Regions from separate parts of the Clostridium fungisolvens genome, predicted to be linked through region 4. Evidence: riboswitches for the same ligand, from Rfam matches in the RefSeq annotation. Region 4 holds a riboswitch; each other region holds the start of a gene.
What was found. Region 4 has a riboswitch for cyclic di-GMP ahead of bsdtw1_RS10865 (hypothetical protein). Riboswitches for the same ligand answer to the same signal wherever they lie in the genome.
Positions count from the first base shown of each region.

Region 1 (3,221 bases), 2.3 Mb from region 4:
AGTTGGAGCCTGCATTGTTTGTCCATTCAGTGTAACAATTATAGTACTTCCATCTGAAGACTCTCCAAAACGGGTTGAATAAGAATGAATTTCAAAGCTATAATCACCTGAAGTCATATTTGTATAAGAAACAGTAGTACTTGTAACTGTACTTTTTAATACTTTCTGGCCATTAACTATTTGATATACCTTATAACTCGTAGCATAAGGAGATGCTGTCCAATTCAAGGTGAAATCCGTAGCACTTTTAATAGTTTGAACTACGTCTGTTGGCGGTGTCATCACCGGAAGTGTCAGTGTAAATGAAAGACTGCTTCCTTCAGTTGACTCGCTGAATCTATCACTATAGGAGTGGACTTCGTAAGTATAATCTCCACCATTCATATTAGTATAAGTTATACTAGTTCCAGTTAATGTGCTTTTTAAAACTTTTTGGCCATTAACTATTTGGTACACTCTATAATTGGTTGCATATGGAACTGAGGCCCACTTTAAAGTTATATCATTACCATTTGCTATAGAATATGTTAAGGAACTTGGAGCTTCCATTGATGGCAAAGTTAAATTAAAGCTTATTTGGCTTCCATCCTGTGATTCTCCAAAACGAGTTGAATAAGAATGAACTTCATAAATATAGTCATTTCCAGGCATATTAGAGTAGGTAACAGTTGTTCCTGTTAACGTACTTTTTAAAACCTTTACTCCATCAATTATTTGATAAACTGTATAATTAGTTGCATATGGAACAGCTGCCCATTTTAAGGTAATATCATTACCATTTGCAATACTATAAGTTAAGCTGCCTGGTGTCTGCATTACTGGAAGTATCAGAGTAAATGTCAGTTGAGATCCATCTTGAGATTCACCAAATCTGTCGCTATAAGAGTGAACTTCATACGTATAGTCACCAGCAGTCATATTAGTATATGAAATACTAGTACCAGTAGTGGTACTTTTTAAAGTTTTTTGTCCATCAATAATTTGATAAACCTTATAGCCTGTAGCGTAACTAACAGCGTTCCACTTCAGAGATATATCATTTCCGTTTAATATTGAATAAGCAAAATTACCTGGGGCTGTCATAGTTGGTAAAACCATATTTACATTAGTTGAGGCTGATATTGAAGATTCACCATAAAGTGGATTTACTGCTGAAACTGCATAAGTATAGCTTCCAGCAGGTGCATTAGTTATAGTATAAGTCGGTGTGCTTGATGTAGAAACTAATGTCTTTTGGCTATCAGCACCAATCTGATAAATGTTATAAGTTTTAGCATATTGAGAGCTTGTCCAAGTTAAAACTATATCATTACCATTTTGAATTTTACTGGTTAATGCAGTTGGAGCTGTCATATTTGGATAAGTAACATTAAAAGTAACAGGGGCACAAGGTCCTGACTCTCCATCTGTACTTAATGTTGATACAACATAACTATAATCTCCTTCAGGAATGTTATTAAAAGAATAAGAGGTTGATGTTGTTGTACCAACTAACTTAAGTTGACCATCAGTTATTCCATAAACATTATAACCAGTAGCTCCATAAACAGAGCTCCAAGAGAGTTTCGCATCACTTGGGGTAGTAAGTTGGACTGACAGGTTGCTTGGCGGTAACACATTGTTATTTGTTAATGCATAGACTTTTTCCACTGGTGGTGCCAGTTGGAAGAATAGTAGCAGTGATGCTAAAAATAGAAAACTGCTGCATAAAAGTTTTTTCATTTTGACCCTACCTTTCTTTGTGAAAAAGGGAAATAGGGAAAAGACAGACCTTAAGTAGGTCTATAGAATTGAAATTAGTATTCCCTGTGGTAACCGGCTGCCATCCACAAGATAAAATGTGGTACAGGCCCTTGGCTTTGCGTCTCATGGTTTCCCATGGTTTGCCTTTTTCACTTTTTAATTTTTTTAGATATATAGTTAGAAAACCACTAAAAATATAACTATATAAATTTAACTTTAAAGTAATATAATATAGCATATATACTAATAAGTTTACTCTTTTATATCTAATATGATAATTTTACTATATAGAGCGTAAATAAACAATACAGAAGGGTATTGTTAAAACCTGGTTTAATAAGGCATATTGATATTGATGTGTAAAATTATGTGTTAGTGACAAGTGATTATTATAGAGTACATATATTAGTACTATTTATATAAGGTAATAGATATATTGTTTTTAATAAAGGAGGGAGATTTATGAGTAAATATAATTTTAAGGTTAATATTACCCCAAATAAAGCATTTTCGTTAGTAAAGAATAGCCAAAGTGCAGATTTAGTACACGAAGAGTTCTTTGAGTTAGAAAATGGAGTGTGTACAGGAACATTAGTTTATGAAAAATACTACATGAGAACTAGCAATAGGGCTGCACTAGTTGTAATAATAGATAATATTAAAGGATACACAGATGTAAGAGCTATAGCTACAGGCAGCTCAGAAGGCTGGCTTTTTAAGTTTGATTGGGGCGCTGCGGATAATTTTGCAGCCAGTATTGAGAAAATATTAAAGGAGTATATTATATAATTAAAATTTTTAGCAGCCTTTATTAATTAAAAGGCTGCACTTTTTTGTCAAAAATGCTACTGTATATCAAAGGTTACTTTACCTGTATCCATATGATACTTGGCTCCAATTACATTTATCTTCCTTTCGGCAGTTAACTTTTGAATAACTAAGCTTTTATTAATCAAATTCATAGAATTTTTTATATTTTCATCAATTGTTAGATTATAAATTTCATCTGCATTTTGACTATTATTTTTAGTTTTATTATAAGATGGTTTTATTTGATCTATTATAGCTGTAATATTTTCAGATGTTGTACCACCTTCAATTGCAGCTTTTACTGCACCACATTTTTCATGACCTAAAACAATTATTAATGGGGCACCTAGATGTTCGGCTCCATATTCTATGCTTCCTAATGCAATAGGATCAATTACATTTCCAGCATTTCTAACAACAAATAAATCACCTAGTCCTTGATCAAACACTAATTCAGGTGGAACTCTAGAGTCTGAGCAACTTAACACAACTGCAAAAGGCTTCTGACCATCTGTAGATAGTTTCTTACGTCTAGCATCGCTTATATCATGTGTTAGTACTTTATTATCAACATATCTTTTATTGCCTTCTATCAAAAGTTGTTTTGCCCGATCTATACTAACATTGTCTGGTCTTATGTACATTTGAGAATCAGCAGTTTTATTCTC
Region 1 is NZ_BLZR01000001.1:4,823,281-4,826,501, reverse strand. It holds gene bsdtw1_RS21370 (OmpL47-type beta-barrel domain-containing protein) at 1-1,722, opposite strand, end outside; cyclic di-GMP riboswitch class I at 1,808-1,898, opposite strand; gene bsdtw1_RS21365 (DUF6054 family protein) at 2,206-2,532, shown strand; gene bsdtw1_RS21360 (carbonic anhydrase) at 2,589-3,221, opposite strand, start outside.
Region 1: linked by a shared signal. The riboswitch ahead of bsdtw1_RS21370 (OmpL47-type beta-barrel domain-containing protein) and the one ahead of bsdtw1_RS10865 (hypothetical protein) in region 4 are both predicted to bind cyclic di-GMP.

Region 2 (3,221 bases), on a different contig from region 4:
TATCAACCTTACTAGAAACATTCTTATTTATGTCAAGTAAGTTAGATAATATGGTTTCATTCTTTTGAGAGTTATTTAACATGTGGTTTGCATCATTATTAATATCGTTACTTAAAGAGGCTATATATTGAAGAGATTTTGCTTCTTGATCAACAGCTGTTGATAAGGTAGTACTTGAATTTAATAGCATCTCTGAGAACTCACTTATTTGAGAGAATAAATTAAAGATATGTTCATTTTTTTCTTTTATATCTTTTTCATTATTACTTATATCTTTAAGTAATAATGAAGAGAAATATGTAAAAATATATATAGCAAAAGAAGTAAGGGTTATCACAATTATTCTAATAATTATTTCTCTTAAAAAAACTTGGTTTTCAGGCAGTAAATTTGAATTACTAAAGAATATATACACTTGTGATAGTACGCTAGCTCCCACTGAAATAAGAGTTAGCTTGTGATCAAATAAAAGTGCACTTAATAGTATGAAGTAGAATACTACTATCCATAATTCCTTAGATGGAACCATCCAAGCCAAATAAATATAGTTTACATAACATATAATCACTAAGCTAGCTTTTAAAAAAGTTAACCCTCTCTTCCATGATTGGGCATCCTTCATAGCCCATTTGTATCCTAATCTAAAAAGTATAACCTCAAATAAGGTTAGAGCCATTAAAATATATAATGAGCTCCAACTTATTTCAGGATATAAATTCATTGCCTTCATACCTATAAATAATGTTCCTGCCATTAATGCACTAACAGAATATATTATTAATACAAATTTTAATGTTTTTTTCTGAAAGTCAATTATACTACTTGATAAGGCTTCCATTCTTATCCCCCTGTTTCTAAAAATTAATTACCATTTATAGATTAGAGAAGACATAGTGTAACCAGCTGCAACAGAACAAAATATTAGAATATCCCCTGACTTAAAACCTTCAATAGATAATTTATCATCTAGTGCCATGATTGGGCTTGCACAACCAGTATAGCCATATCTATCACCGATAAATATAGCCTTAGATTTATCTACACCCAGTTTTTCAATAGTTTGATACAGATCATATTTAGAGAATTGTGATATAAAATAATGAGAAACTTGCTTTGGAGTAAGCTTATAATCTCTTAGTAAGGAGCTTATAAGTTTAGTCCATTCATCAGAAAGAAAACTAAAATCGAAAGGATCCCATTTTAATCTTCGATCATAATTTGAAGTTTTTTCATCAGTTATTTTTGACAAACCACAATTAGGAAATCTTATATTTTCATTATAACTATCATCAGTGAATACCCTAGAACCTAAAAATCCTCTTTCTTCCTCCTCTTCTACAATTTCAAGTATAATAGCTGCAGCTCCATCTGATATACCTTGATAAACAACTAAATCATCTTCTCTAGAAAATGGTAACATGTTCATTGAACCTAATACAAGAATTCTTTTATATTTATCGTCTAATTTTAAAAATCTTGAAGCAATGTCGATTGCTGTAAGCATACCTATACAATCATTATTTATATCAAAAACATTTGTAGCATTTTCTGCCTTTAGTTCATTTTTTATAATTAGCGCACAACATGGTGTAAGAAATTCAGGAGTATCTGATGCTGATATTATTGCATCAATATCTAATGGGGTAAGATTACTTCTTTCTAAAGCCACTTTTGCAGCTTCCACCGCCATTGTAATGCTTGTTTCGTCTGGAGAAGCTATAGTTCTTCTGTCTCTTCCCATTTTCTCCATAAGTCCTATTGCATGATTTTCCGTTCCAAATCTTTTATAGTGTTCTATATAGTAATCGTTATATAGTGTCTTTTCAGGATGATAACTTCCTACTCCTTTTATTATTACGTTTTTTACCATAATATCTCCTCCGTATAATTAAAATTTTTAATTTAAAATAATATTAAAAATAAAAATGGACAAATTAAAACTTGTCCATTTTTAATCTAACAAACTTAGTAGCCTGGCAATCATAAATCAAATTCTTAGATCCATAGCTTTGCGTCCCAACCTTTCGATAGGTTTGCCTTTATTAAGTAAAAATAGATAACATTATTAATATAAGGATTTGGGTAAAATTACTAATTACGACTATTTTACCAAAGATTACACAAAATGTACATAAATACACAAAAAATTAACATTTAATTCAATGCATGTTATTTTTAAATAAAAAATTTTAAATATAAGGTATAATTTATAGATTTATTCCAATAATTAGTTATATAGAAAATGTTTTCAGAATTTTTTGAAAATAAGAAGGATAATAATTTAAGGAAGAGAATATTATTTATTATAATAATATAAAAAAGGTATGAATACATTTATTAGTAACTAATTCTATTTTATTCTTTATGAATTTATAACTAAATTATATATGAGGATAATTATCCGAATACACTAAGACATAATATAAGTTAAAGAATAAAAAAGAAGAATATGCCGCCTGTAAGATTCTTCACATACGCTTAAGAAAAGGCAGATGCGCAAAAAAATTTACTAAAGAAGATCGCTTTAGCGAATTTTTTACAAGCGATATAAAGGTTGAATACTTTATAGGATTATCCCGTCATATGATACACAACATCTATAAAATTAAATCTATCAATTTAACTTTCAACACATTAATATTAAATCGTTTATATTTACCATTAATACATTCTGTTCAAAAAGAAAATATTTTTAGCTTTGAAAATCTTTAGCTAGTTGATATGAGTTTTTTTAGTTTCGGTAAGATATTAAAAGATAAGTACAGTATCTTGCAAAATAAATCTCAAAAAGATATCAATCAACTACTGCTTTATATACAGCTAAAGTCTAAATTTTAATGGAAGGTAGGTGAATATCTTAACTTTATAGATTATGAAGTTAAGATAAAATGTATGAAAGACTATAAAACTGATAATCTAAGAAATGTAGGTATAATTGGACATAGTTCATCAGGGAAAACAGCCCTAGCAGAAGCTTTATTATATTATACTAAAACCATTGATAGATTAGGAAAGATAGAAGAAGGCACAACTACAAGTGACTATGATGTTGAAGAAAAAAAGAGGGGAATCTCTTTATCTGCTTCTGTTATTCCATTTGAATGGAATGATAAAAAGATAAACCTTGTAGATATTCCTGGTTATTTTGACTTTGTAGGTGAAGAAATACAAGGGATTAGAGCTATAGATGTTTCCATGATTGTAGTTTGTGGTGCCGCCGG
Region 2 is NZ_BLZR01000003.1:3,139-6,359, forward strand. It holds gene bsdtw1_RS23145 (methyl-accepting chemotaxis protein) at 1-838, opposite strand, end outside; gene bsdtw1_RS23150 (ketoacyl-ACP synthase III) at 866-1,870, opposite strand; cyclic di-GMP riboswitch class I at 1,965-2,048, opposite strand; gene fusA (elongation factor G) at 2,893-3,221, shown strand, end outside.
Region 2: linked by a shared signal. The riboswitch ahead of bsdtw1_RS23150 (ketoacyl-ACP synthase III) and the one ahead of bsdtw1_RS10865 (hypothetical protein) in region 4 are both predicted to bind cyclic di-GMP.

Region 3 (3,221 bases), 1.8 Mb from region 4:
CTGAAATGTTTTCTAGTGTTTTTTGTATTGTGTATATATATTTAAAAGTTCCACTTTTACGTTTTTCAAGAGAAGAAATTATACTAGATAAAGCTTTACTTAGAAGTACAATAAATTATAGTTGGGTTACTGCAATGCAGCAAACGTGTCTATATGTAGGAAAAGTATTGGTTCAAGGTGCAGTGAACCCATTAGGCGTACAAGCTATTGCAGCCTTTAATGCAGTTAATAGAGTAGATGATTTTGCTTTTATGCCAGAACAAAGTATAGCTCAAGCAATGACTACTTTTTTGGCTCAGAATAGAGGGGCTAAGAAAAATGATCGTATTAAGCCAGGCTTATGGACAGGACTAAAGTTAGAAACTATTTACTGGTTCATAATATGTGCAGTGATTTTTTTAGGATCAAGGAGCATAATGAAGCTCTTTATCAATGGCAGCGATGATGCTGTTGTAAATATGGGAGTAATGTATCTTGAAATGATGGCATTTTTCTATTTACTACCTAGTTGGACAAATGGAATACAAGGGTACTTTAGGGGAATGGGTGATTTGAAGATAACATTAATGTCAACCTTTGTACAAATGATTGGAAGAGTAATTTTCTCTTACATTTTTGCTCCAAGATTTGGAGTTGCAGGTATAGCATTAAGTTGTGGTCTTGGATGGATTGTAATGCTAAGTTATGAGGTGCCTTTCTTTATAAAGAATATAAAGAAAAGCTAATTTGAATCGTATATAGATATAAAACTAAAAAAGTCTAAATTATATTGGTAAAACGAAAATCAATATAATTTAGACTTTTTTCAAGGTTGTATTAATATACTATTTTTAAACGATCTTTACAACCGTACCTAAAGGTACTAAGCTTGATAACTCCAGTACATCTTTGTTATACATACGAATACAACCATTTGACACATTTTTGCCTATGGAGGCAGGATTATTAGTTCCGTGGATGCCGTAATCACCATTAGGTGCATCCAGTCCTAGCCACCTTACACCAAAAGGACCACCTGGATTTATAGCTTTATTTATTATCTTAAAAGTTCCCTTTGGAGTAGGGGTAGAAGATTTTCCAACTGCAACTGTATAGGATTTGAAAAAGTTACCAGACTTAAATAAAGTTAGTGTATGGGCTTCCGTATTAATTGTGATGCTATAAATTGCCCTGTAATATTGAAAATAGTCATCAGAGAATGGATAATCAAACATAAAACTCCTAAAAAATAATAATTAATATAGAATATATTATTATGATTAGTAAAATTGAGTGAATATAAGTTATAGATGGATTACGAAGTAGTTCATCTATATAAAATTAATTAAAAAATATAGGAAAGTAGGAATAATTTATGATATTATGTATATATATGTATTAGTTAATAGTTATTATTGATTAAGTACATCTATCAATGAATGGAGTACTGCTAGAATTTATATTTTAATAGTGGAGGCTTTGATCTATATACTTAATTGGGCACTTTGTATATGGTGAGCGAGTAGTGCAACCGGCCAACTTATAATAGTAGGTCGGTTGCATTTTGAGTTTTTTGGAAATTTTGAGGGGGATAAAATTGAAGAAGTTTATAATATTTTCAATCATTACGATCTTGCTACTTTTTTTAGGATATAAGTACTTGTTTTTAGTTAGGAATCAAGTATCTATATATAAGGAGAATGGAGTTTCTTATATAGCAAAGGTTGATAGTAAGTCTTTTTATATATACAAGTATGGGAAATGGGAGAAATCTTTTATTAAAGGAGTAAATATAGGAGCTGCTAAACCAGGCGCTTATCCAGGGGAACTAGCAATAACTAAGGATGAGTATATGAGATGGTTTAAGGAGATTTCAGCCATGAATGCAGATACTATAAGAGTATATACAATTCTTAAACCAGAGTTCTATGATGCTTTATATGAATATAATAGGACTGCAATAAAACCATTATATATTTTTCAAGGGGTTTGGGCAAATGAAGATGATCTAAAAAAATTTAAAAATACACATAACCCAAAGATTAAGAATGGATTCAAAGAAGATATAAAGACGCTTGTAGATATAATTCATGGAAATGCAAAACTATCGGCTAAAAGTGGGTATGCTAGTGGTAATTATACAAAGGAGGTATCCCCTTATGTTATGGGATGGATACTAGGAATTGAGTGGGACCCTGAGCTTGTAAATAACACTAATGCTATTAATAAGAATATAAGCGATTATAATGGTAAGTTCTTATATACTGAAAAAGCTTCTCCTTTTGAAATTTTCTTAGGTGAGTCAGGAGATTATGCAATACAATATGAGACTGAAAAATATAAAATGCAAAGGCCTGTGAGTTTCACTAATTGGGTTACAACAGATGTGTTAAAGCATCCAAATGAACCATTGGAGACTGAAGATATGGCTGAGGTTAATACGGAACATATAAAGAAGAAAGACACTTTTAAATCAGGGCTTTTTGCAGCTTATCATATATATCCGTATTATCCAGATTCTATGAATTATCAACATGAATATTCAAGCTTTAAAGATGAAAATGGTAAAGTAGATACTTATAAGGCATATTTAAAAGACTTAATTAAAGAACATACAGTTCCTGTATTAGTTGCCGAATTTGGTGTTCCTGCAGCAAGGGGAATGGCGCATAGAAGTGTTTATATGGGGTACAATCAAGGGAACTTAGATGAAAAGAGTCAAGGGGAAATGGATGTAGCTATGCTTAAGGATATATATGATGAAGGATATGCTGGAGGACTTATATTCACCTGGCAAGACGAATGGTTTAAAAGAACATGGAACAATATGGATCTTGATATAGCTGATAGAAGAGCTTACTGGTCCAATACACAGACAAATGAGCAGGAATTTGGGATATTAGCTTTTGACCCTGGAAATAAGGAAAGTATATGTTATGTTGATGGTGATGTATCAGATTGGAAGAAGGATAAGCCTATAATAAGCGATGATAATATGAAGATATATACTAAAAGTGATGAAAAATATCTATATATTATGGCAGACGTTAAAAATTTTAATTTTGATGAGGATAAGTTACTTATTCCAATTGATATAACCCCAAAGTCAGGTAACTTAAAATATAAAGACTTAAACATAGAACTAAAAAGACCTACAGATATGATAATAGCTTTAGATAAAAAAGCAGGATCTAGGATAGTTGTGGATGCTTATTATGATTCTTTCTATTATATGTACGCGT
Region 3 is NZ_BLZR01000001.1:767,138-770,358, forward strand. It holds gene bsdtw1_RS02910 (MATE family efflux transporter) at 1-725, shown strand, start outside; gene bsdtw1_RS02915 (L,D-transpeptidase) at 831-1,214, opposite strand; cyclic di-GMP riboswitch class II at 1,444-1,525, shown strand; gene bsdtw1_RS02920 (family 2 glycosyl transferase) at 1,577-3,221, shown strand, end outside.
Region 3: linked by a shared signal. The riboswitch ahead of bsdtw1_RS02920 (family 2 glycosyl transferase) and the one ahead of bsdtw1_RS10865 (hypothetical protein) in region 4 are both predicted to bind cyclic di-GMP.

Region 4 (3,221 bases):
GCTCCTAGGTTAACTAGATTACTTGGATTAAAGTCTGTACATGGTGTAGAGGTTCCTATTGCATTGGATAATTTAGGAAGGGGAATTATACGTAGGTTTTGGAAAGGTACGTCAAAAGATATTATGTATAAACTTAGAGATGATATGCATACTGCTTGGGTAAACTTTGCAAAAAGTGGTGATCCTAATAGAGCTTTAGAAGTTTTCTGGCCTAAATACAATGCTGAAAGTCGGCCTACTTTTATATTCAATGAAGATAATAGAATTCTTATGGATCCTAGCAACAAAAATTATGAGGTATGGAAAGATATTAACCTATACACTGAATAAAATATATTTTCCTATGTAGTAAATAAAGGGAAGTAAATTCAAAATTTAATTTTAAACTTACTTCCCTTGAAAAAATCCTACTTATCTAATTTGCTTGCCACTTCATCGATAAGTGCTTTTCTATCTTCACCTATAACATTAATTAGTTTTGTAGGCATAAATCCATTCTTGTATATTCTGTCCTCGTTCTTTTCTATTAGAGTAAGAATAGTACTTTCAAACTTTTCATAAGTAGTTAAGCCCTCTCTGTATGAATCAACTACATCTAATAACTTTGTTGCTAATTCCTTAGGGTTTTTGTATACTGCTTTCATTGTTATACTCCTTCTTATATAGATTATGTATTTGCTAATAATAGACCTATAATAAATACAAGATTATTATCGCACCACATATCCTTAAATATTACATAAATATGATACATTGTTTATCTGTTTATTGCAAATAAAAATCAAGATTAATTTAGTGAAATTTAAAAAAGTTAGGAGCTGTTAAAACATGGTGTCGAAATTAAATATTTAATTTTCCGATGACTTAATTAGTTTACACAAAGAATTAATATGATATTTTCACTTTTATATTTTATTAAACAAAATATAAAAGTGAAAATATAAATAAATATTATTAACAAGCCATGCTAAAGTGATGAAAGCTAAAATGAGGTGATATGTAGTTAGGTGATATATTAAATTGAATTAATTTTTCAATCCAAAAAAGTTAACAGTATTGTAATATTTTCTTCACAATTTTGTCATATTATGATATAATTTTACATACTACATAAAATATACCATAGATAAAGGCAAATCTACTGAAAGGTAGAGACGCAAAGCTACGGGCCTAAGGTTATTGACTATGGCAGCCGGGTTACCTAAATTGTATAGTGATATGCTTTTACTAAAAACTCACTTTTTTATTAAGTAAGCGGTCTATATCTATGGAATTGTTTGGGGGTGTTTAACTTCAAAAACTAATACCATAGATTTTTTTAGCTTATTTTTAATGTAAGGGGAGTTTGAAATGAAAAAAAGAAAGAACATAAGCATAGCTATCTTAGTTATGTTTTTAGTGCAATTGAGTTTTGGTATTGGGGTACCAAAGGTTGCGATGGCAGAAGAGGTTAATTCATCTGTTCCTCAATTTTTAGATAGGAGAAAAGAAACTGTAGATTTTGTTTATCAATATAAAGATAAAACTATTGTTAACAATGCAGTTATCATTGACAATAATATAAAATTTTTTGTTGAAGAAAATGGACAAAAGCATATAATATCAGATGACTTTAATCTTTTAAGGTATCTAAGCTTTATAGGCGTTTATAACGATAATGCTTATGTAGTTTCAGATAAAGATGAGAAAAGCTCAATATATAAAGTTGATTTAAATACTTACAAAATGGAATATGTAAAAGAAGTTCCAAAGTACGGGGATGGACAGGCTTATGTAGATAAGATAGTCATAGATTCAAATGGTGTATTTTGGTATGAAGCTGATGAGCACAATATTCCAACATATGATTCTAATGGGAGAATATTATATAATAATACAAAAAATATAATATATAATGATAAAGGATTTTCATATGAAGATATCAGGCTACAAAAAGATGAACAAACCTATGATAGTTTTGGGCATCTTAAGGAAAGTATAGATGGTAGCCTGTGGTTTAATAAATCAATTAAGTCAGGTACAGATAATAAGGTTTATAAGATTTCGAAAGATGGTTTGGTAAAAGAATATGCAATTAATAATACTAAGCCTATGGTTATATATAATGTATATCCTAGTACTGAGAGTTCAATAATTTTAGTTGGTAGGCAATTAGTAACTGGCTCTAATGGGAGTACTATTGAAGGAGAAGCAATAGTCCAGAAGTATAAAATTAATAGCGATACTCTTGAATTAGAAAAGGAATTCAAGTTTCCAGATACCTATACCTATTCATCGCGTGATGTTAACGGAAACGTGTGGATAAATCAAGATGGAGTTATTTACAAGTTGGAAGGTAATGAATTTATAAAAAAGTATATCGTTGATAGTGGATTAAAAGCTCTAGAGGTTTATGATGATAAAAACTTAGTTGCTTGTGGCATAGTAGGGTTTGGATATACACCAATATCTATTCCAGAAACTTCTGGAAATTCTGTAGATAATAGCAGTGGCACTAATAATCAAAATACAAATACTACTACAAATAGTGGAACAAATTCAGCAAATAGTACAGGTTCTAGTAACAGTGGTACAACTACGAACAATAGTTCAACTCCACAATATACTAATAAGGAAAAGTTCAATGTGGATGTTAGTGGTGCAAATGCTGTATTGACATTAGATTCTAAGCAAATATCAAAAGACACTGAAAATACAGTAGTTCCAACACTATCAAATAGTGTACAAACTGTAGAAACAAAGTTTGATGCTGCAACTACCAATGGGGGAAAAGGTAGTGTAAAGGTTACTGCAAATAATGTTAGTTTAGTACTTCCTTTTTCAACTATAGACTATAATGGGGTAAACAACGGGGACTATATTAAGTTAAGAGAGGCAATTGTAAAAAATGATGATTCCTTAAATTCAATTAAGGATATTGGGAAGTTATTTGATTTTAGTCTTGAAATGTATAAAAATGATGGAACAAAGGTAAAAGACATTCATATCTTTAAGAGTGGAAAAGCAACTATATCAGTAAAGCTTACAAATGATGAAATTAAAAATTTAGATATAAATAAACTTTCTGCTTTCTATTATAATGAGAATACTAAATCATGGGAGAATGTAGGAGGAAGTTATAATAAAGAAACTATGACATTTACTTTTCAAACTAGTCACTTTAGTAAATATACTATAGCTCAAATAAATGGTACACTCCCTCAAACTGGTGCAATAATAGA
Region 4 is NZ_BLZR01000001.1:2,522,818-2,526,038, reverse strand. It holds gene bsdtw1_RS10875 (carboxylesterase/lipase family protein) at 1-330, shown strand, start outside; gene bsdtw1_RS10870 (TIGR04540 family protein) at 408-644, opposite strand; cyclic di-GMP riboswitch class I at 1,122-1,205, shown strand; gene bsdtw1_RS10865 (hypothetical protein) at 1,351-3,221, shown strand, end outside.